2 linked regions of the Tomitella gaofuii genome follow. The protein of the gene in region 2 interacts with the protein of the main gene of each other region in a pairwise test. Links are inferred from orthologs where the notes say so. Each region holds a gene or a part of one and is shown on either strand. Other genes may lie near its edges.

Region 1 (7,856 bases), 270 kb from region 2 along the record:
GTTGAGCTCCACCATGCGGTCGCGGAACTCGGTGACCTTGATGAACCAGGAGGACACCGCGCGGTAGATCAGCGGGTTGCCGCACCGCCAGCAATGCGGATAGGAGTGCTCGTAGGTCTCGTGCCGCACCAGCCAGGCGCCGCCCGCCGCGACCGGGCCCGAGGCGTCCTTCAGGTCGCGGATGATCCGCGGGTTCGCGTCGAAGACCAGCTCGCCCGCGTAGTCGGGCACCTGCTCGTCGAACCGGCCGCGCGCGTCCACCGGCGTGACCGGGGTGATCCCGGCGGCGTCGGTGACCACCTTGTCGTCCTCGCCGTAGGCGGGCGCGATGTGCACGATGCCGGTGCCGTCGTCGGTGGTGACGTAGTCGGCCGCGAGCACCCGGAAGGCGTTCTCGGCACCGGCGAAGTACGGGAACGGCGGCACGTAGCGCAGACCCAGCAGCTCCTCGCCGGTGAAGTGCGCGAGCACCTCCGGGCTCTCCCCCAGTTCCTTGGCGTAGGCGCCCACGCGCGCTTCGGCCAGCAGGGCGCGCCGCCCGCCCGGTCCCGCCACGAGCACGTAGCGGACCTCCGGGTGCACGGCGGCGGCCATGTTGGACGGCAACGTCCACGGCGTGGTGGTCCACACCAGCAGGTGCGCCCCGTCGAGCCGCTCGAACGGGCCCGCGCCGTTGCCGTCGACCCGGAACCCCACGGTGATCGCCGGGTCCTGGCGCGACTTGTAGACGTCGTCGTCCATCCGCAGCTCGTGGTTGGACAGCGGCGTCTCGTCGCGCCAGCAGTACGGGAGCACCCGGTAGCCCTCGTAGGCCAGCCCCTTGTCGTAGAGCTGCTTGAACGCCCAGATCACCGATTCCATGAAGGTGACGTCGAGCGTCTTGTAGTCGCGGTCGAAGTCGACCCAGCGCGCCTGCCGGGTGACGTACTCGCGCCATTCGTCGGTGTACTTGAGCACGGAGGTCCGGCACGCCTCGTTGAACGCCGCGATGCCCATGGTGTCGATCTGCGACTTGTCCGTGATGCCCAGTTGACGCTCGGCCTCCAGCTCCGCGGGCAGGCCGTGCGTGTCCCATCCGAAGCGCCGGTCGACGAGCTTGCCGCGCATGGTCTGGTACCGGGGCACGATGTCCTTGACGTACCCGGTGAGCAGGTGCCCGTAGTGCGGCAGGCCGTTGGCGAACGGGGGCCCGTCGTAGAAGACGAACTCCTCGGCGCCCGCGCGCCGGCGCATGCTCTCCTGGAAGGTGCCGTCCGCGGCCCAGAACGCGAGCACGCGCTCCTCCATCGCCGGGAAGTCGGCGGAACCCTTGCTGTGGCCGCCGGTGAGGTCTACACGCGGGTAGGCCGCGCCGACGGTACTGCTGCCGCCGGATCCGGGGTGTGCGGGGTCGGTCACTGTTCAGGCTCCCTACGTGCCAGTTTCCTCGTGCGCCCGCGATGCGGGCCACCTTGACTCGGCACGGGGACGACGCGCCTGCGCCGCGGTACCACCCCGCTTACCCGGCCGCGCCGTGCGGGCAGGGTCGCTCGTGAGGGCTGTGACGGGCCCGCCCGTCCGGGTCTACTGGGCGGCGGACGCCGACCCGCGGTGCGGGCCGGCGTGCGTGCCGCTGTTCTTCCGGAGGCTCCCCGGTGATCGCCGGATCATCGCCGCGGTCCCGATGGGGGGGACCGCACTCATGCCGACTCTAGTCGGCCTCGTCCTGCGCGCCGTGACCGGCGGCCACCTCATCGCCGTCGTCACCGGTCCCGTCGCCGCGTTCCTGCTGCGCCTCGTCGTCCGCCGCGGTGCCGTCACCGCCGCGCCGCCCGCGGATGATGTCGATCACCAGCAGCACGAATCCGACGATGCACACGCCGATGCACGCCCAGGCGAAGGCCACCGAGCTGATCACCAGCGCGACGACCAGCAGGACGAACCCGACGAGGGTCACGACCAGGGCTGCGATCAGCATCGGGTCCTCCTGAGTGTCCGGCGGCGCACGACGGGCGGGCGCAGCGCGCGGGTACGGCTGCTGGCGGTCACTACTTGCGGTCGCGGACCTCGGACGAGTTGTCCACCGGTGCGGCGGACCCGCGCTGGTTCAGCTCCTCGAGCTGCCCCTCCAGGTAGGTCTTCAGGCGTGTCCGGTACTCGCGCTCATAGGTGCGCAGCGACTCGATCTCACCTTCGAGCTTGGTGCGCTGCTCGTTGATGGTGCCCATGACCTCGGTGTGCTTCTTCTCCGCATCCGCCTGCAGCGCCGCGGCCTTGTCCTGGGCCTGCTTGAGCTGGTTCTCGGAGCGGGTGCGCGCATCCGCCAGCAGCGCCTCGGACTTCTGCCGGGCCTCGGCGAGCATGGAGTCCGCCTTGGTGCGCGCATCGGTGACCATCTTCTCCGAGTTGGCGCGGGCGTCCGAGACGAGCTTCTCCGACGTGCTGCGCGCGTCGGAGAGCGTCTTGTCCGACTCCGACTTGGCGTCGCCGGTGAGCCTGTCCGCCGTCTCCTGCGCGAGCGCCAACAGCTTGGCAGCCTGCACGTGGGCGGCCTCGGTGGCCGCCGCCACCGAGGAACCGGATGCGGCGCCGGCCGACTTGTCCGACGAGGACTGCTCCTTGACGTCTGCCGTGACACCCGACGACGAAGCACCCGTCGAGGCGGGGGTCGACGTCGGGGAGGGCGTCTGGGCGGCCGGGGCCGCCGTCGCGGCGGCGGCGGACGCGCCGGTGGCGGACGAGGCCTTCTTCTCGGCGTCGGCCAGCTCGGATTCGAGCTCGGAGACCCGCTGCGACAGGTCCGAGTTCTCCTCTACGAGCCGGGCCAGCTCGGCCTCGACGAGGTCGAGGAACTGGTCTACCTCGTCCTCGTTGTAGCCACGCTTGCCAATGGGCGGCTTGCTGAACGCCACATTGTGGACGTCGGCCGGAGTAAGCGGCATTGGAGTGTTCCCCTATCGCATACATGGGCAGCCGAGAGAGACCCGGCCATCGCAGTTCACTGCCGCCCATCCTGTCACATCAGGTCACGATCGTGCATCACGAACACCGCTCATGCGTACATGAAACGCCCCACGACGCTGATGAGCACGAACAGGATCAGCATCAGCACGAGGATCGACAGGTCCAGTCGGACCTGCCCCATGCGCACCGGCGGGATCAGCTTGCGCAGCAGCTTCACCGGCGGATCGGAGATCGTGAACAGCGCCTCGAGCAGCACCACGAGGATCCCCTTGGGGTGCCAGTCGCGCGCGAACGAGCGGATGAACTCCACGATGACGCGGCCGATGAGGCAGAACCAGAAAATATAGAGAAGGACGTAGACGACCTCGAGCGCAGCCATGCCCATCACTCTGCCCGAAAGCGGCGGCGCACCCCACGCCGGGTGACCGGCGCGACCGTCCGGCGCGCCCGCCGCGCACGCCCCCGGGCCATGACATGCGGAACCCCCGCCGCGCGGACGCGACGGGGGTTCCTGCCGGCGGGACTCACTTGGAGTAGAAGCCCGTCTCCACCAGCCGGCGACGGTCTTCCGCGGAGACGTCGATCTCCGCGGGTGAGAGAAGGAACACCTTCGTAGCCACCTTGTCGAACGAGCCACGCAGGGCGAAGGCGAGGCCTGCCGCGAAGTCGACGAGGCGCTTCGCGTCGGCGTTGCTCATCTCGACGAGGTCCATGATGACGGGCACCCCGTCGCGGAACTGCTCGCCGATGGTGCGGGCCTCGCTGTAGTCGCGGGGGCGGAGGGTCGTGATCTTCGCCATGCCCCCGGACTCGTCGAACAGCGAAGCGGCACGGCGCGGCTCCACCCGCGGCTCCGGCCGCGCATCCATCGCCAGCGCGCCGCGGGTCCCCGCCATCGGCGCGGGCCGGCTCCCGCCCCGCGGCGGGACCGACTCGAGCCGCCCACGCCCCGGCGCGTAGCGGTCGTCCTCGTATCCGCGGGGTCCGGCGGGGTAGTCGCCGCGCATGCCGTCGTACTCCCGGTCGTACTCGTCGTAACCGTCGTCCAGCCCCCGGCGCGGCCCGGGCTCGTCGAGGTAGTCGTCATCGAAGTCCTCGAGCGGCACCATCCCGAAGTACGCCTTGAACTTTTGCAGGCTGCTCATCGAATAGACCTTCCTTGCTGCGGCGGATCGTGGCTGGGCTGTGGACTGTGCACTGCGGACGGGTTGTGCTGCGGTCCGGCGGGAGGACCGTGGATCCCGCCGTTCATGGCGAGACTATCGGCCGCGCACCCATGATCGCGGTACCGACACGCACACAGGTCGATCCGTGTGCGATGGCCGATTCGAGGTCGCCCGACATCCCGGCGGACAGGCCCCCGGCCTGCGGATGGCGCCGGAGGAACGCCGCGCGGACACCGGCGAGCCGGGCGAACGCCGCGTCCGGTTCCTCCTGCCGCGGCGCCACCGCCATGAGCCCCGCGAGCCGCATGGATTCCGCCGCCTCCACCTGATCCGCGAGCTCGTCGAGGTCGGCGGCGGACACGCCGCCGCGCGCCGGGTCGCCGTCGAGGCTCACCTGCAGGTAGACCTCCAGCGGCGCGGTCCGCTCGCCGGCGTCCAGCGCCGACGCCGTCGCACGCGCGAGGGCGTGCGCGAGCCGGAGCGAATCCACGGAATGGACGGCGTGCGCCCAACGGGCCGCCGCCCGCGCCTTGTTCCGCTGCAGCCGGCCCACCATGTGCCAGCGCGGCGGCGCGCTCGGTCCGCCGGCGGCGGACAGAAGCCGGGCGCAATCCTCCGCCTTGGGCCCGGCCTCCTGCTCCCGCGATTCGCCGAGGTCCTCCGCGCCGAGCCGCGCGAGGGCCGCCGCGTCCGACGCCGGGAAGCGCTTCGTCACCGCGATCAGCGTCACCGAACCCGGGGCGCGGCCGGCCGCGGCGCACGCCCCCGCGATGCGCTCGCGGGCGGCGGCGAGACCGCCGGCCAGTTCGGCCGCGCGGTCGCCGCCCGCCTGCGCGGTCATGACCGTCCCCCCGTGGTCGACCCCCCCGTCGCCGGGCCCCCCGCCGACGGCCGCCAGACGACTCCGGCGAGACGTCCGGTGGGCGCGCCCCGCCGGTGGCTGAACAGCGTCGTGTCCTCGATGGTGCAGCGCGGGTCCACCACGACCGATTCCACGCCCGCCGCGCCCAGTTGCCGCGCGACCCCGGCGCGGATGTCCAGCCCCGTCGTGGCCTTGCGCGTGCGGCAGGCGCTGCCGGGCAGATACTCCTCCACGTCGGCCTGCATGTGCGGCGGCACCTCGTAGCAGCCGCCGCACGCCGCCGGACCCAGCAGCGCGCCGATCCGTTCCGGCCGCGCCCCCAGCCCGGCCATGGCCTCGATCGCACGCGGGACGATGCCGATGCGCGCGCCGATCCGGCCCGCGTGCACCGCCGCGATCACGCCCGCCTCCTCGTCCGCGAGCAGGACGGGCACGCAGTCGGCCGTGAGCACCACCAGCGCGAGGTCCGGCTCGGTCGTGACGAGCGCGTCCGTCACCTCCACTGCCCAGCCCACAGGCCCGTCCACGACGGTGACATTGCGCGAATGCACCTGTTCCATCCACACCAGCCGAGGCGGGGCGAGCCCCAGCGCGCCGGCCAGCCGCGCGCGGTTGGCGGCGACCGCGCCGGGATCGTCTCCCACATGGTCGCCGAGATTGAACGAGTCGTAGGGCGCATCCGAGACTCCGCCGGCGCGCGTGGTGAACACCATGCGCGCCGGCGGGCCTGCGTGCACCGCTCCGGTGACTGTCCTCACCTCCGCATGAACGGCGGGACGTCGACGTCGTCGTCGAGGTCGTCGATCACCTCACGCTCGGCGCCGCCTCGCTCGGCGCCGCCTCGCTCGGCACCGCCGCGCACCCCCCCGCCGCGCTGGGCCGACTCAGCGGCGGCCCCGGAGGACGCGGGAGCGGGGAAGGTGACCGGCTGCGGCCGGTCGGACGCGTCGCCGGAGGCTCCGGCCCGCGACTGCCCGATCTGGCCGGCGCGGCCCGCGTCGATCGTCGAGCGGCCGCGCGATTCGACCCCGGCGTCGATCTGCTTGTTCTGCGGCGCACCGCCGTCGAACCCCGCGGCGATGACCGTCACCCGGACCTCGTCGCCCAGCGAATCGTCGATCACCGTGCCGAAGATGATGTTGGCCTCGATGTGCGCCGACTCCTGGACCAGCGAGGCGGCCTCGTTGATCTCGAACAGCCCCAGGTCGCTGCCGCCGGCGATGGAGATGAGCACGCCGTGCGCGCCGTCCATCGACGCCTCGAGCAGCGGCGAGTTGATCGCGGACTCCGCCGCCTTGAGCGAGCGCCCCTCCCCCCGCGAGGAGCCGATCCCCATCAGGGCGCTGCCGGCCCCGGACATCACCGACTTGACGTCGGCGAAGTCGACGTTGATCAGCCCCGGGGTGGTGATGAGGTCGGTGATGCCCTGGACGCCGTTGAGGAGGACCTCGTCGGCCGAGCGGAACGCGTCCATGAGGCTCACCGCAGCGTCGCCGAGCTGCAACAGGCGGTCGTTGGGGATGACGATGAGCGTGTCGCACGACTCGCGGAGGGTCGTGATGCCCGCCTCGGCCTGGCCGCCCCGGCGCTTGCCCTCGAACGAGAACGGCCGGGTGACGACCCCGATGGTGAGCGCGCCGAGCTTGCGCGCGATGCTCGCCACGACCGGGGCCCCGCCGGTGCCGGTGCCGCCGCCCTCACCGGCGGTGACGAAGACCATGTCCGCCCCCTTGAGGAGCTCTTCGATCTCGTCCTTGGCGTCCTCTGCGGCCCTGCGCCCCACCTCGGGGTCGGCACCGGCGCCGAGTCCGCGCGTGGAGTCGCGACCGACGTCGAGCTTGACGTCGGCATCGCTCATGAGCAGGGCCTGCGCATCGGTGTTGATGGCAATGAACTCCACCCCCTTCAGTCCCTGCTCGATCATCCGGTTGACGGCGTTGACCCCACCGCCGCCGATTCCGACGACCTTGATGACGGCGAGGTAATTGTGCGGGGGCGTCATGTGCTCTCGCCTTCCATGTTGCTCGATCTACGTCTGTCTTCCCGAAGCGTCCGGTGCTGCGACTGCGGCCGCCGCGTCGCGGCGCGGCGCACATCCGACCCGAAAACCCTCAACCTCAACCAAAGGGTTAGAGTTATGTCAAGTACCGAACTATGCGCAGACGCTATGCATCGCCGCGCGCTGTTGCCAGGAGGCGCGCCGAACACGACGGAGTTTGCCTCCCCCGCCGCCGCCGCGCACCGCCCGACGCTCACTTGGTGGTGGGGAGATTGGGGCTCGACACGTCGACCGTCTGCCCCGGCTGCTGCAGGACCGCGAGCGCCACAGGCGCCTTGAGCCCGCTGCGCTCCACGCTCCCCCACACCAGCGTGCGGCCGTCGGCGAGCCCGAAGGAGATGTCCGACGGCGAACCGACGTCGATCGACGTGATCTGCCCGCGCAGCTCCGGCGGCAGCCCGCCGACCACCTGCAGCACCGAACGGAGCAGCTCGGCGTCTCCGTGATCCGCCATGGTGATCTTGGGCAGCCCCGGCGGCGGTGGTTCCGCCGCGAAGTCGATCCCGGAACGGTCCAGCAGGTGGGGCCCGTCACCGGTGTCGCGGAACGCCACCGGCACCCGTTCCGTCACATCGACCCGGATCGTGGACGGGAACTCCCGGTGCACGCTCACCCGGGCGACCCGCGCGATTCCGGCCACCCGGTGCGCGGCGGCGGAGGTGTCCACCTGCATCAGCGGGGTTCCCGCCGGCACCGCGAGTGCGGAGACGACCTCGGGCTCGGTCAACCGGTCCAGCCCCGTCACCTCGACCGTCCGCACCGACATCGCCGGAGTGAACCACAGCACGCCTACGGCCACGAGCGCCGCGGCCACCGCGGCGGTCAC
Region 2 (11,888 bases):
GTGCGGCCGGCCGCACGCAACTCCGCGCACACCGTCGCAGTGCCCCGCGTGCCCAGTCCGCGCGCGCGTTCGCCGGGCCGCACCCACACGCCCTGGATCTGCCCCACCCGGTCCGAGTACGAGCCCACCTCGGCCTTGAACAGCACCCGCCCGTCGGCGATGCGCGCCCAGGCGCGGCCCGCGCGGATCGTGGCGGCGACGCGCTCCCGGTAGCCCTGGCCGCCGTCGTGCAGCCGCGGGTCGATGCCGACCTCCTCGATGAACATGGCGACGGCGGCCTCCAGGTACGGCGCGAGGTCGTCCATCGTCACCCGCCGCACCTCGGGGTCCGGCATCACCGCCGGGGCCCCGTCGAGCGCGAGCAGCGGCTGGTCGGAACGGACCTCGCGCGCAGGACCCCAGCGCGGCTCGAGCACCGCCCACATGGGGATGGCCAGCTCGCTGCGCCCCACCAGCGAGGTGCACAGGCGCGGCCCGCGCAGCGCCCGGTCCGCGAAGGCCTCGACATCGTGGCGGGTGCCGGCGAGCGGCACGAGGTTGCCGCCGGAGAAGCACAGTGCCCGCTCCGGGCCGCCCCGGGTCCACATCTCGCCGCCGAGGGCACTGCGCCCGAGGCCACGCTGTTGCACCCGCGCGGCGATCATGCATGCCGCCACCGGGTCCGCGCCGAGGGCGCGCACGACCGCATCACGTTCCCGCGTCCCCAGCACCCTGGTCCCCAGCAGCTTCAGCACCGGCCCACTCCGCCGCTCGCGTGCGGGCCGCCCGTCCGTTCGGACGGCCCCGTCCTGTCAACATTGCCACGCGCGGAGTCGATCCGCCCGCAAACCCCGCCCTGACGTCGCGGTAAGGCGACGCGGTGCGCTCAGGACACCGTGACCGACGGTCCGGTGCCCGCCGCTGTGCCGTCCTCAGCGCCGTCGCCCATCTCCTCGGCGATGCGCATGGCCTCCTCGATGAGCGTCTCGACGATCTGCGCCTCCGGCACCGTCTTGATCACCTTGCCCTTGACGAAGATCTGGCCCTTGCCGTTGCCGGACGCCACGCCCAGGTCGGCCTCGCGCGCCTCGCCGGGGCCGTTGACGACGCACCCCATCACGGCGACGCGCAGCGGCACCTCCATGCCTTCCAGGCCCGCCGTGACCTCGTCGGCGAGCTTGTAGACGTCCACCTGCGCGCGCCCGCAGGACGGGCACGAGACGATCTCGAGCTTGCGGGGGCGCAGGCCCAGCGACTGCAGGATCTGCGTGCCCACCTTGACCTCTTCGACCGGCGGGGCGGACAACGACACCCGGATCGTGTCGCCGATCCCCTGCGACAGCAGGGCGCCGAAGGCGACTGCCGACTTGATGGTGCCCTGGAACGCCGGGCCCGCCTCGGTGACGCCCAGGTGCAGCGGGTAGTCGCACTGCTCGGCCAACTGCCGGTAGGCCTCGACCATCACCACCGGGTCGTTGTGCTTGACCGAGATCTTGATGTCGTGGAAGCCGTGCTCGGCGAACAGCCCGGCCTCCCACAGCGCCGATTCCACCAGCGCCTCCGGCGTCGCCTTGCCGTACTTCTTGAGCAGACGCGGGTCCAGCGACCCCGCGTTGACACCGATGCGGATGGGGACGCCGGCGTCCCCCGCCGCCCGCGCCACCTCGCCGACGCGGCCGTCGAACTCCTTGATGTTGCCGGGGTTGACGCGGACCGCCGCGCACCCGGCGTCGATGGCGGCGAAGATGTAGCGCGGCTGGAAGTGGATGTCGGCGATGACCGGGATCTGGCTCTTGCGGGCGATCGCCTCGAGCGCGTCCGCGTCCTCCTGCCGCGGGCACGCCACCCGGACGATGTCGCACCCCGACGCCGTCAGCTGGGCGATCTGCTGCAACGTGGTGTTGACCTCGTGCGTCTTGGTGGTGGTCATCGACTGCACGGACACCGGGAAGTCGCTGCCCACGCCCACGCTGCCCACGTGCAGCTGGCGCGTCTTGCGGCGCGGAGCCAGGACCGCGGCCGGCCCGGTCGGCATTCCGAGACCCACGGGGCTCGTCACAACTATCATCCTCTCGAAGGTGAGCACCTGCGCTCCGGCTTGATCCGCCGGGGCTCTGCTCCGATTGTCCTCCACTGCGGCCGCCGGCTCCACGGTCGCCCGTGATGGTGACGTTCGCCACGTCCCGCGGCACGCTCGGCGCCGCAGGGTGCGGGCCGCTCAGAACACCCGGATCGGGTTGACGATGTCCGCCGTCACCGTCAACAGCATGAACCCGCCGAGCACCACCGCTATCGCCAGGGTGACGGGCATGAGCTTCATGTAGTCGACCGGAGCGCCCGCCGCCTTGCCCCGCATCCTGCGCACGGCGTCGCGGATCTTCTCGTAGATGACCACGGCGATGTGGCCGCCGTCGAACGGCAGCAGCGGCAGCACGTTGAGCAGCGCGAGGAAGAAGTTCAGCTGCGCCAGCAGAAAGACGAAAGCCTGCCACATATCACGTTCGACGAACTCGCCGCCGAGCCTGCTCGCCCCGACGACGCTCATCGGGGTCTCGTCGCTGCGGTGCCCGCCGAAGATCGACTCGACCAGGTTGGGCACGCGCGAGGGGAAGTCCAGCAGCGCGTTCCAACTGAGCACGGCGATCTCGCCGGTGAACTCGAGCGACCCGGGCACCGCGGTGAGCGCGTTGAAGTGCTCCAGCCCCGCCACCGACCGCCCGGCGCCGATCGCACCGACGGTCTCGCTGCGCTGCGCGCCGGTCGCGGGGTCGGTGACCTGCCGCTGCACCTGCTCGACCTGCACGGGGATCGTCAGCGTCTCGCCGCTGCGCTCGACGACGAACGGCACCGTGCCGGAGCTGTCCCGCACGGCGGCGACGAGGTCCGGCCAGGTCTCCACGGCGGTGCCGTCGATCTTCTTCACGACATCGCCGGATTCGAGCCCGGCCTGCTGCGCCGGCCCGGTGCCCGTGCAAGGCACCAGGGTGCCGTCGGCCCGCTGCTCCGGCGACGAGCACGACAACGTGCCCAGCTTCGTCTGCGGGGCGTCGATCTGCGGCAGCCCCGAGCCCAGCGCCAGCCCGTAGATGAGTACGAGGCCGATGAGGATGTTCATCACCACGCCGGCGAGCATCACGACGATCCGCTTCCACGCCGGGAAGCGGAACATGGCCCGGTCCGCCTCGTCGGGCGCGAGCTCGTCCATCGCCGTCATGCCTGCGATGTCGCAGAACCCGCCCGCCGGCACCGCCTTGAGCCCGTACTCCGTCTCCCCCCTGCGGAAGGAGAACACCTTGGGGCCGAAGCCGATGAAGTAGCGGCGGACCTTCATCCCGAACAACTTGGCCGCGCCGAGATGCCCGAACTCGTGCAGCGCGATCGAGACGCCGATGCCGAAGGCGAACAGGATCACGCCCAGTACGAAATCCACTGCCCGTCAGCCCTCCTGCCCGACCAGCGCGGCGGCGCGCCCACGCGCCCACTGCTCCGCGGCCAGCACCTCGTCGACGCCGGCCGGATCGGCCGCCCACCGGTCGCCCTCCGCGAGCACCTCGGCCACCGTGCCCACGATCCGCGGGAACCGTATGCGGCCGGCCAGGAACGCCGTGGCGGCCTCCTCGTTGGCCGCGTTGAACACGGCCGGCATGCACCCGCCCGCCATGCCCGCGCTGCGCGCCAACTCCACCGCGGGGAACACCGCGGCGTCGAGCGGCTCGAACTCCCAGGTGGACGCGACGGTGAAGTCGCACGCCCGCGCCGCGCCGGCGATGCGCTCGGGCCAGCCCAGCGCCAATGCGATCGGCAGGCGCATGTCCGGCGGGCAGGCCTGCGCAATCGTCGAGCCGTCGTGGAAGGTCACCATCGAGTGCACCACCGACTGCGGGTGCACGGTGACCGCGATCCGGTCGTAGGGCACGCCGAAGAGCATGTGGGCCTCGAGCAGCTCGAGGCCCTTGTTGACCATCGTCGCAGAATTGAGGGTGTTCATCGGGCCCATCGACCACGTGGGGTGCGCCCCGGCCTGCTCGGGTGTGACGTCCGCCAGCTGCTCCGCCGTCCAGCCGCGGAAGGGGCCGCCCGACGCCGTGAGCACCAGGGCCGCCACCTCGTCCGCGCGGCCCGCACGCAGGCACTGCGCCAACGCGGAATGCTCGGAATCGACCGGCACGATCTGCCCCACCGCCGCGGCGGCCAGCACCAGCGGGCCGCCGGCGATGAGCGACTCCTTGTTCGCCAGCGCCAGGCGCGCACCCGTCTCCAGGGCCGCGAGCGTGGGCCGCAGCCCCAGCGAACCGACGAGGCCGTTGAGAACCACGTCGGCCTCCACGGAGCGCACCAGATCCTCCGCCGCCGACGGACCCGACCGGACGGGGAAGCCCACGACATCGGCCAGGCGGGCCGCCGCTGCGGGGTCGGCCACGGCCACCTCGCGCGCCCCGGTGGCGCGGATCTGCCGGGCCAGCAGCTCGACGTCGGCGCCGCCGGCGGCGAGGCCCACCACCTCGAGCCGTTCCGCGGCCGCGGAGATCACCTGAAGTGCCTGGGTGCCGATGGAACCGGTGCTCCCCAGGAGCAGTACACGCGTTCTCGTCACCGCACCATTGTTCCCGACGCCCCGACCCGCGGCCACCTCCGGGCCCGGCGCACACTCCCCGCAGGCCGGCCCCGCTGTTTACGACCCCGTGTCGTATCCGGCCCCGGAATGTGCCAGGATTGGGGCCGACACAGTGACACCAGGAGGTTCGGCCGTGGCCACACAGCAGCAGGTGCATCCCTCCCTCGAGAAGGCCATCGAGGAATCCCGCATCGACCCCGCGGACGAGCCGTCGGTCGGCTGGGGCTGGCACGGCCAGGCCACCAAGACCTTCCGTATCGCCGGCTGGTTCTTCGCGCTGTTCCTGCTCCTGATGATCTTCAACAACATCGAGACGGCGACGGCCATCATCTACCTGTGCGTCTCCGCTGCGGTGGTCGTCGGTTTCCTGCTGATCGACATCTACACGCGGCACAACCGCTGGAACCGCTGACCGGTCTCTGACACCGTGCAGGACCGGCCCCGGAGCATCCGGGGCCGGTCCTGTCTCTTCTGCTCTACCTCTCCGTCGCGGCGAGCTGGCCGCACGCGGCCGCGATCTCCTGGCCGCGCGTGTCGCGCACAGTGCAAGAGACACCCGCCGCACGCACCCGCCGCACGAACTCGCGCTCGACCGGTTTGGGGGCCGCGTCCCATTCGCTGCCCGGAGTGGGGTTAAGCGGGATGAGGTTCACGTGCACGAGCGACCCGAGCGCGGCGCGGAGCTTCTTGCCCAGCAGATCTGCGCGCCACGGCTGGTCGTTGACGTCGCGGATCAGCGCGTACTCGATGGACACACGGCGTCCGGTGCGGTCCGCGTAGTACCGGGCCGCGTCGAGCACCTCCGCCACCGACCACCGATTGTTTACCGGGACGAGGGTGTCGCGCAGCTCGTCGTCCGGGGTGTGCAGGGACACGGCCAGCGTCACCGACAGGCCCTCGTCCGCGAGCTTGCGGATCGCCGGGGCCAGCCCCACCGTCGACACCGTCACCGACCGTTGCGACAGCCCGAAGCCGTCCGGCGCGGGGTCGGTGATCCGCCGGACCGCGGCCACCACCCGCTTGTAGTTGGCCAGCGGCTCCCCCATGCCCATGAACACGATGTTCGAGAGCCTGCCCGGACCGCCGTGCACCTCGCCGTCGCGCATCGCCGCCGCGGCCGCACGGACCTGATCGACGATCTCCGCCGTGGACAGGTTCCGGTCGAGGCCGCCCTGCCCCGTCGCGCAGAACGGGCAGGCCATCCCGCACCCAGCCTGGCTGGAGATGCACAGCGTCGCGCGGTCCGGGTACCGCATCAGCACGCTCTCGAGCAGGGTGCCGTCGCCCGCCCGCCACAGGGTCTTGCGCGTGGTGCCGTCGTCGCAGGCGATGTGCCGCACCGCGGTGAGCAGCGGCGGGAACAGGGCCTCCGACACCGATTCGCGCATCGCCGCCGGCAGATCCGTCATCTCGGCCGGGTCCGCGACGAGCCGACCGTAGTATTGGCGGGCCACCTGATCCGCACGGAACTTCGGCAGACCCAGCTCCCCCATCGCCGCCCGGCGACCCTCTGCGTCCAGATCCGCCAGGTGCGTCGGCGGAAGCCCGCGCCGCGGCGCCGAGAACACCAGGCGGACGGGCGTGCTGGCGCCCGCCGCTCCGGGACTGTCCGTCGTCGGCTCCGCCGGCCCCGGGGCGGCGGACTGCGCGTCCTGCGTGGATGGATGCTGCGTACGACCGGCCATGATCACCGATTGTCCCAGATCGCCGGCGGAATCGCCGCCCCGCCCCGTCTGACGCCCGACCCGCCCGGTGCGCCGAGAACCGTGCGCGCGGTGCCGCTGTGGGGGATCATCGGGGCATGAGCACCGACGACCAGTACGGCACACCGCCCACGCCGTCGACGGGTACCGACACTCCCCCCGCCGGCGCCGACGCCACGCCGTCCGCGGCGCACACGAGCCCCGCAGGCGCAAGCGCGACCGCCGCCACCACCGCGTCGGGTTCGACCAAGCAGGGACGCAAGCGCGTCGACCTGGCGAAGAATTCGCGCACCGCCCGCGCCTGGTCGGCGTGGATCGTCGGCGCGATCATCCTGATCTTCCTGCTCGTCTTCATCATCCAGAACTCCGACTCCACCCCGGTGCAGATCTTCGGGTGGGAGTTCTCGCTGCCACTGGGGGTGACGATCCTGCTCGCCGCGATCGGCGGGGCGCTCATCACCGCACTGATCGGCGCCGCGCGGATGCTCCAGATGCGCCGGGCGGCGCGCAAACAGCGCTAGACGCCACCGACGATCAGAACGCGAGTCCCAGCACCACCCACACGGCGACCGCCGACGGCAGCGCCGAATCGAGCCGGTCCATGATCCCGCCGTGTCCGGGCAGCAGCGCACCCATGTCCTTGATGCCCAGGTCCCGCTTGAACTGCGATTCCACCAAGTCGCCGAGCGTCGACGTCACCACGATGACGGCCCCGAGGATCGCCCCGACCCACCAGGCCTCGCCCAGGATCAACGTCACGGTGAGCACGCCCCCGACGACGCCGAAGAGCAGCGATCCGCCCAGCCCCTCCCACGACTTCTTGGGGCTGATCGCCGGGACCATCGGATGCTTGCCCAGCAGGACTCCGGCGGCGTATCCGCCCACATCGGAGCACACCACGCCGATCATCAGGCAGAACACCTTGCCGGCGCCGTTGTCGCCGTCGAGCACCAGCAGCGCGCCGATCGACGCGAACAGCGGTATCCAGGCGGCGACGAAGACGCCGACGGCCATGTCGCGCGTGTAGTTCCGGGGGGTCGCGTCCAGGCCGGCGCTCACCAGCCGCCAGATCATGATGACCAGCACGGTCACGGCGAATGCGCCGAACGTCGCGGACGCGCCGTACGGCCAGGTCAACCAGATCATCGCCTGGCCGCCGATCAGCAGCGGCACCAGCGGCACGTCTATTCCGCCCTGGCGCAGCCGTGCGCACACCTCCCAGGTGGCGATCGCGGCGGCGACGGCGACGACGGCCACCCAGGCGGTGGGCGCGAACAGCAGCACGCAGATGACGAGCGCGCCGAGCGCGACCCCGACGCCGATCGCCGCGGGCAGATTGCGCCCCGCCTTCGACGGCGGCTTGTCCGGCTGCTGCTGGGTGGCTTCGCCGCCTGCCGTCACTGGGCCTCCTGGTGTGGTCTGGTAGTCACGCATGTCGTCGAACCGCCCCGCGCACGGCGCACCGACGGCGGGACCGCCCGGCGCCCGCGCCGGTCAGACCTCCAGAAGTTCGGATTCCTTGTTCTTGACCATCTCGTCGATCTGGCCGACGTACCGGCCCGTCGTCTTGTCGAGTTCCTTCTCGGCGCGGGTGACATCGTCCTCGCCGGCGTCGCCGTCCTTCTGGATCCGGTTGAGCTCGTCCATCGCCTTGCGGCGCACGTTGCGCACCGCCACCCGGGCCTCCTCGGCCTTGGCCTTGGCCTGCTTGACGAACTCGCGACGGCGCTCCTCGGTGAGCTGGGGAACCGACACCCGGATGATCGTGCCGTCGTCGGTGGGGTTCACGCCCAGGTCCGAGTTGCGGATGGCCGTCTCGATCGTGCCGAGCATCGACACCTCGTACGGCTTGATGACGACCATGCGCGGCTCCGGCACCGAGATGCTGGCGACCTGGGTGATCGGGGTCGGGCTTCCGTAGTATTCGACGACGACCCGGGAGAACATGCCGGGGTTCGCCCGGCCGGTGCGGATGGAGCCGAGATCATCCCGGGCGACCTCGATCGCCTTCTCCATCTTCTCCTCGGCCTCGAAGAGAGTTTCGTCGATCACGGCATTCCTCCGTCGGTTATGGGTCTGCGCCGGGCGCCGGCCGGCACTGTCACTGCGCCGGCCTACGGTGTCCGTCCGGCAAAACTATCGCGCCCCGGCCATGCCGGGGGTATCGGCGGTCACGAACGCACCAATGTACCGATCTTCTCACCTGACACGGCCCGCGCGATATTGCCTTCCGTCAGGAGATTGAACACCAGCAGCGGCATGGCGTTGTCCATGCACAGGCTGAACGCCGTCGCATCCGCGACCTTGAGGCCGCGCACGAGCGCCTCCTCGTGGGTGATCTCGTCGTACATCGTCGCGTCGGGGTCCTGACGCGGGTCCGCCGAGTACACCCCGTCGACGGACTTGGCCAGCATCACCACCTCCGCGCCCACCTCGAGCGCACGCTGCGCAGCGGTGGTGTCGGTGGAGAAGTAGGGCATCCCCATGCCGGCGCCGAAGATCACGACCCGCCCTTTCTCCAGGTGGCGGACGGCCCGGCGTGGGATATACGGCTCGGCCACCTGCCCCATCGTGATGCCGGTCTGCACGCGGGTGTCGATGCCCCGCTTCTCCAGGAAATCCTGCAGGGCGAGCGAGTTCATCACCGTGCCGAGCATGCCCATGTAGTCCGAGCGCGACCGTTCGAGACCGCGCTGCTGCAGCTCGGCGCCGCGGAAGAAGTTGCCGCCGCCGATCACCACGGCCACCTGCACGCCGTCGCGCACGATCTCGGCGATCTGCGTGGCCACGGCCTCGACCACATCGGGGTCCAGGCCCACGCGCCCGCCGCCGAACATCTCGCCGCCGAGCTTGAGAAGCACGCGGCGGTAGCCGTTGGGGTTGTTCGCCATGCTCAGTCCTGACTTCTTCCCGGCCCCACGGACCTTCGAATGCGCAATCCCACCGGATACGCCGGGACGGGACCGTCCACGGGCCACTTGGGCCCGGGACGGTCCCGCCGGCGCATCGTCATCGGCCCCAGCCGATCAGGCCTGCCCCACCTCGAAGCGGTGGAAGGCCGTGACCTCCGCGCCCGACTCCGCGAGCACGGCCTTGACGGTCTTCTTCGAGTCCGACACGGACGGCTGCTCGAGCAGCACGACGTCCTTGAAGAACCCGTTCACCCGGCCCTCGATGATCTTGGGCATCGCCTGCTCGGGCTTGCCCTCCTCGCGGGCCGTCTCCTCGGCGATCCGACGCTCCTTGGCGACGGTCTCCTCGGGCACCTCGTCACGGGAGGTGTACTTGGCCTTCATGGCCGCCACCTGCATCGCGGCACCGCGCGCGGCCTCCGCCGCGGCATCGCCCTCGCCGGTGTATTGCACGACGACACCCACAGCCGGCGGCAGGTCGGTGCTGCGGCGGTGCATGTACACGGCCACCTGCCCGTCCAGGGAGGCGACGCGGCGCAGCTCGAGCTTCTCGCCCAGCTTGGCCGACATGGCCTGGACGACCTCGCCGACGGTGCTGCCGTCCAGCGGCAGCGCCTCGAGGGCGGCGACGTCGGCCGGACGCGCCTCCGCAGCGGCAGCGACGATCTTGTCCGCCAGCTCCTGGAACTGCTCGTTCTTGGCGACGAAGTCGGTCTCGCTGTTGAGCTCGATCAGCACGCCGCCCTTTTCGGCGACGAGCCCCTCGGCCGTGGCGCGCTCGGCACGCTTGCCCACGTCCTTGGCGCCCTTGATGCGCAGGAACTCGACGGCCTTGTCGAAGTCGCCGCCGTTCTCCTCCAGAGCCTTCTTGCAGTCCATCATTCCGGAGCCGGTGAGCTCCCGGAGCCGCTTGACGTCAGCGGCGGTGTAGTTCGCCATCGAGGCGAGCCTCCTCGGTGATTGGGCCCTCGGCCGGGCCGTGCGGGTCTCTACTGCTGGGCGTCGGCCGGGGCCTGCGCCGCCTCTTCGGCGGGCTTGCCGGCCTCGGCGGCGGGAGCGGACTCCTCGGCGGCGGGAGCCTTCTCTGCATCACCGGAGAGCAGCTCCTGCTCCCACTCCGGCAGCGGCTCGCCGGCTGCGGCCTCCGGCTTGTCGTCGCCGGCATTGCGGGCGGCGCGCGACTGCACGCCATCGGCCGCGGCCGTGGCGACGACCTTGGTCAGCAGCGCGGCGCTGCGGATGGCGTCGTCGTTGCCCGGGATAGGGTAGTCGACCAGGTCCGGATCGCAGTTGGTGTCGAGGATGGCGACGACCGGGATGTTGAGCTTGCGCGCCTCGGAGACCGCGAGGTGCTCCTTGTTGGTGTCCACGATCCACACGGCGGACGGGATCTTCGCCATGTCGCGGATGCCGCCGAGCGTGCGCTCGAGCTTGTTCTTCTCACGCGTGAGCATGAGGATTTCCTTCTTGGTGCGCCCCTCGAAGCCGCCGGTCTGCTCCATCGTCTCGAGCTCCTTGAGGCGCTGGAGGCGACGGTGCACCGTCTGGAAGTTGGTGAGCATGCCGCCGAGCCAACGCTGGTTGACGTACGGCATGCCGACGCGGGTGGCCTCCGCGGCGATGGACTCCTGCGCCTGCTTCTTGGTGCCGACGAACAGGATGGTGCCGCCGTGGGCGACGGTCTCCTTGACGAACTCGTACGCCTTGTCGATGTACGTCAGCGTCTGCTGCAGGTCGATGATGTAGATGCCGTTGCGGTCGGTGAAGATGAACCGACGCATCTTGGGGTTCCACCGGCGGGTCTGGTGCCCGAAGTGGGCGCCGCTGTCGAGCAGCTGCCTCATAGTCACTACGGCCATGGTGATGCCATTCCTTTGTTCACGGTTGCCGCGGCGACCGGCCGGTCGCCGCCCTGGCGCCCGCGGATCCACCGAACCCGCATCGGACGGACCTGGGATCCGTCCGCGCTGCGGGACCGTCGGCGGTCCTGGTACCGGCACCGGAGTGCCGGGGGTGCGGACGCGCGAAGTCAATCCGCCCGGGGACGGATCGCCGGTCCAGTGTACGTCGTCGGCGCCCCGGCAAGAAACCGAGTCCGCCCGGGCGCCGGTTGTCAACCGATCCGGTGTTCGATGGGGACGGCGGCCCGGTTGTCCACAGCCGCGCCCGGCGACGCCGCCGCGCTGCGCCCGCACCGTCGACACTGGGCGCATGCCCGCCCCCCGCAGCACGTCGCCGCCGCAGCACGCGGCCCCCCGCACCCCTGCACGCTCTGCCGGGCGGATCGCCGCGGCGCTGTGCCTCACCGCGGCATGCGCCGCCCCCGCGCTCGCGGTACCCGCCGCGCCGCCTGCGGCCGGCATCGACGGATCCGCGCAGGCGGTCACGCGGCCGACCGGAACCCGGCCGGCCGTCTACGACTGGCCCCTGGGGGGGGCTCCGGAGGTGACGCGGGGCTTCGACAAGCCGCAGTTCCGATACGGTCCGGGGCACCGCGGAGTGGACCTGGCCGCCGCCCCGGGCGTCCCCGTGCGCGCCGCCGGCCCGGGGGTCGTCGCCTTCGCCGGCCCCGTGGCGGGGCGGGGGGTGGTGTCGATCGACCACCCGACCGGGCTGCGCACCACGTACGAGCCGCTGACACCGGCGGTGCACGCGGGCGATCCCGTCACCACGGGCACG

Evidence for each region.
Region 1: the proteins of rlmN (region 2) and ftsZ interact in binary tests that used the Escherichia coli proteins (3 or more experiments, as listed by UniProt). The link is inferred for Tomitella gaofuii from one-to-one orthologs.

What each region holds. Positions count from the first base shown.
Region 1 is NZ_CP059900.1:2,922,402-2,930,257, forward strand. What follows is about bases 4,850-7,726. They hold ftsZ (cell division protein FtsZ), read right to left. Parts: upstream 6,974-7,726; coding sequence 5,726-6,973; downstream 4,850-5,725. Other genes in these bases: H4F70_RS13530 (YggS family pyridoxal phosphate-dependent enzyme), read right to left, coding at 4,850-4,950; pgeF (peptidoglycan editing factor PgeF), read right to left, coding at 4,947-5,684; H4F70_RS13545 (cell division protein FtsQ/DivIB), read right to left, coding at 7,224-7,726. Outside these bases: ileS (isoleucine--tRNA ligase), read right to left, coding at 1-1,287; H4F70_RS13510 (hypothetical protein), read right to left, coding at 1,691-1,957; DivIVA-like cell division protein Wag31, read right to left, coding at 2,028-2,921; H4F70_RS13520 (YggT family protein), read right to left, coding at 3,032-3,322; H4F70_RS13525 (cell division protein SepF), read right to left, coding at 3,468-4,088; more of H4F70_RS13530, read right to left, coding at 4,192-4,849; more of H4F70_RS13545, read right to left, coding at 7,727-7,856. UniProt on the Escherichia coli protein: Essential cell division protein that forms a contractile ring structure (Z ring) at the future cell division site. The regulation of the ring assembly controls the timing and the location of cell division.
Region 2 is NZ_CP059900.1:2,653,118-2,665,005, forward strand. The notes cover bases 4,176-7,165. They hold rlmN (dual-specificity RNA methyltransferase RlmN), read right to left. Parts: upstream 6,280-7,165; coding sequence 5,071-6,279; downstream 4,176-5,070. Other genes in these bases: dxr (1-deoxy-D-xylulose-5-phosphate reductoisomerase), read right to left, coding at 4,176-4,573; H4F70_RS20620 (DUF2631 domain-containing protein), read left to right, coding at 4,728-5,006; H4F70_RS12355 (LapA family protein), read left to right, coding at 6,396-6,818; H4F70_RS12360 (phosphatidate cytidylyltransferase), read right to left, coding at 6,832-7,165. Outside these bases: H4F70_RS12325 (GNAT family N-acetyltransferase), read right to left, coding at 1-734; ispG (flavodoxin-dependent (E)-4-hydroxy-3-methylbut-2-enyl-diphosphate synthase), read right to left, coding at 866-2,038; H4F70_RS12335 (M50 family metallopeptidase), read right to left, coding at 2,198-3,409; more of dxr, read right to left, coding at 3,416-4,175; more of H4F70_RS12360, read right to left, coding at 7,166-7,731; frr (ribosome recycling factor), read right to left, coding at 7,792-8,349; pyrH (UMP kinase), read right to left, coding at 8,469-9,188; tsf (translation elongation factor Ts), read right to left, coding at 9,324-10,148; rpsB (30S ribosomal protein S2), read right to left, coding at 10,199-11,068; H4F70_RS12385 (M23 family metallopeptidase), read left to right, coding at 11,421-11,888.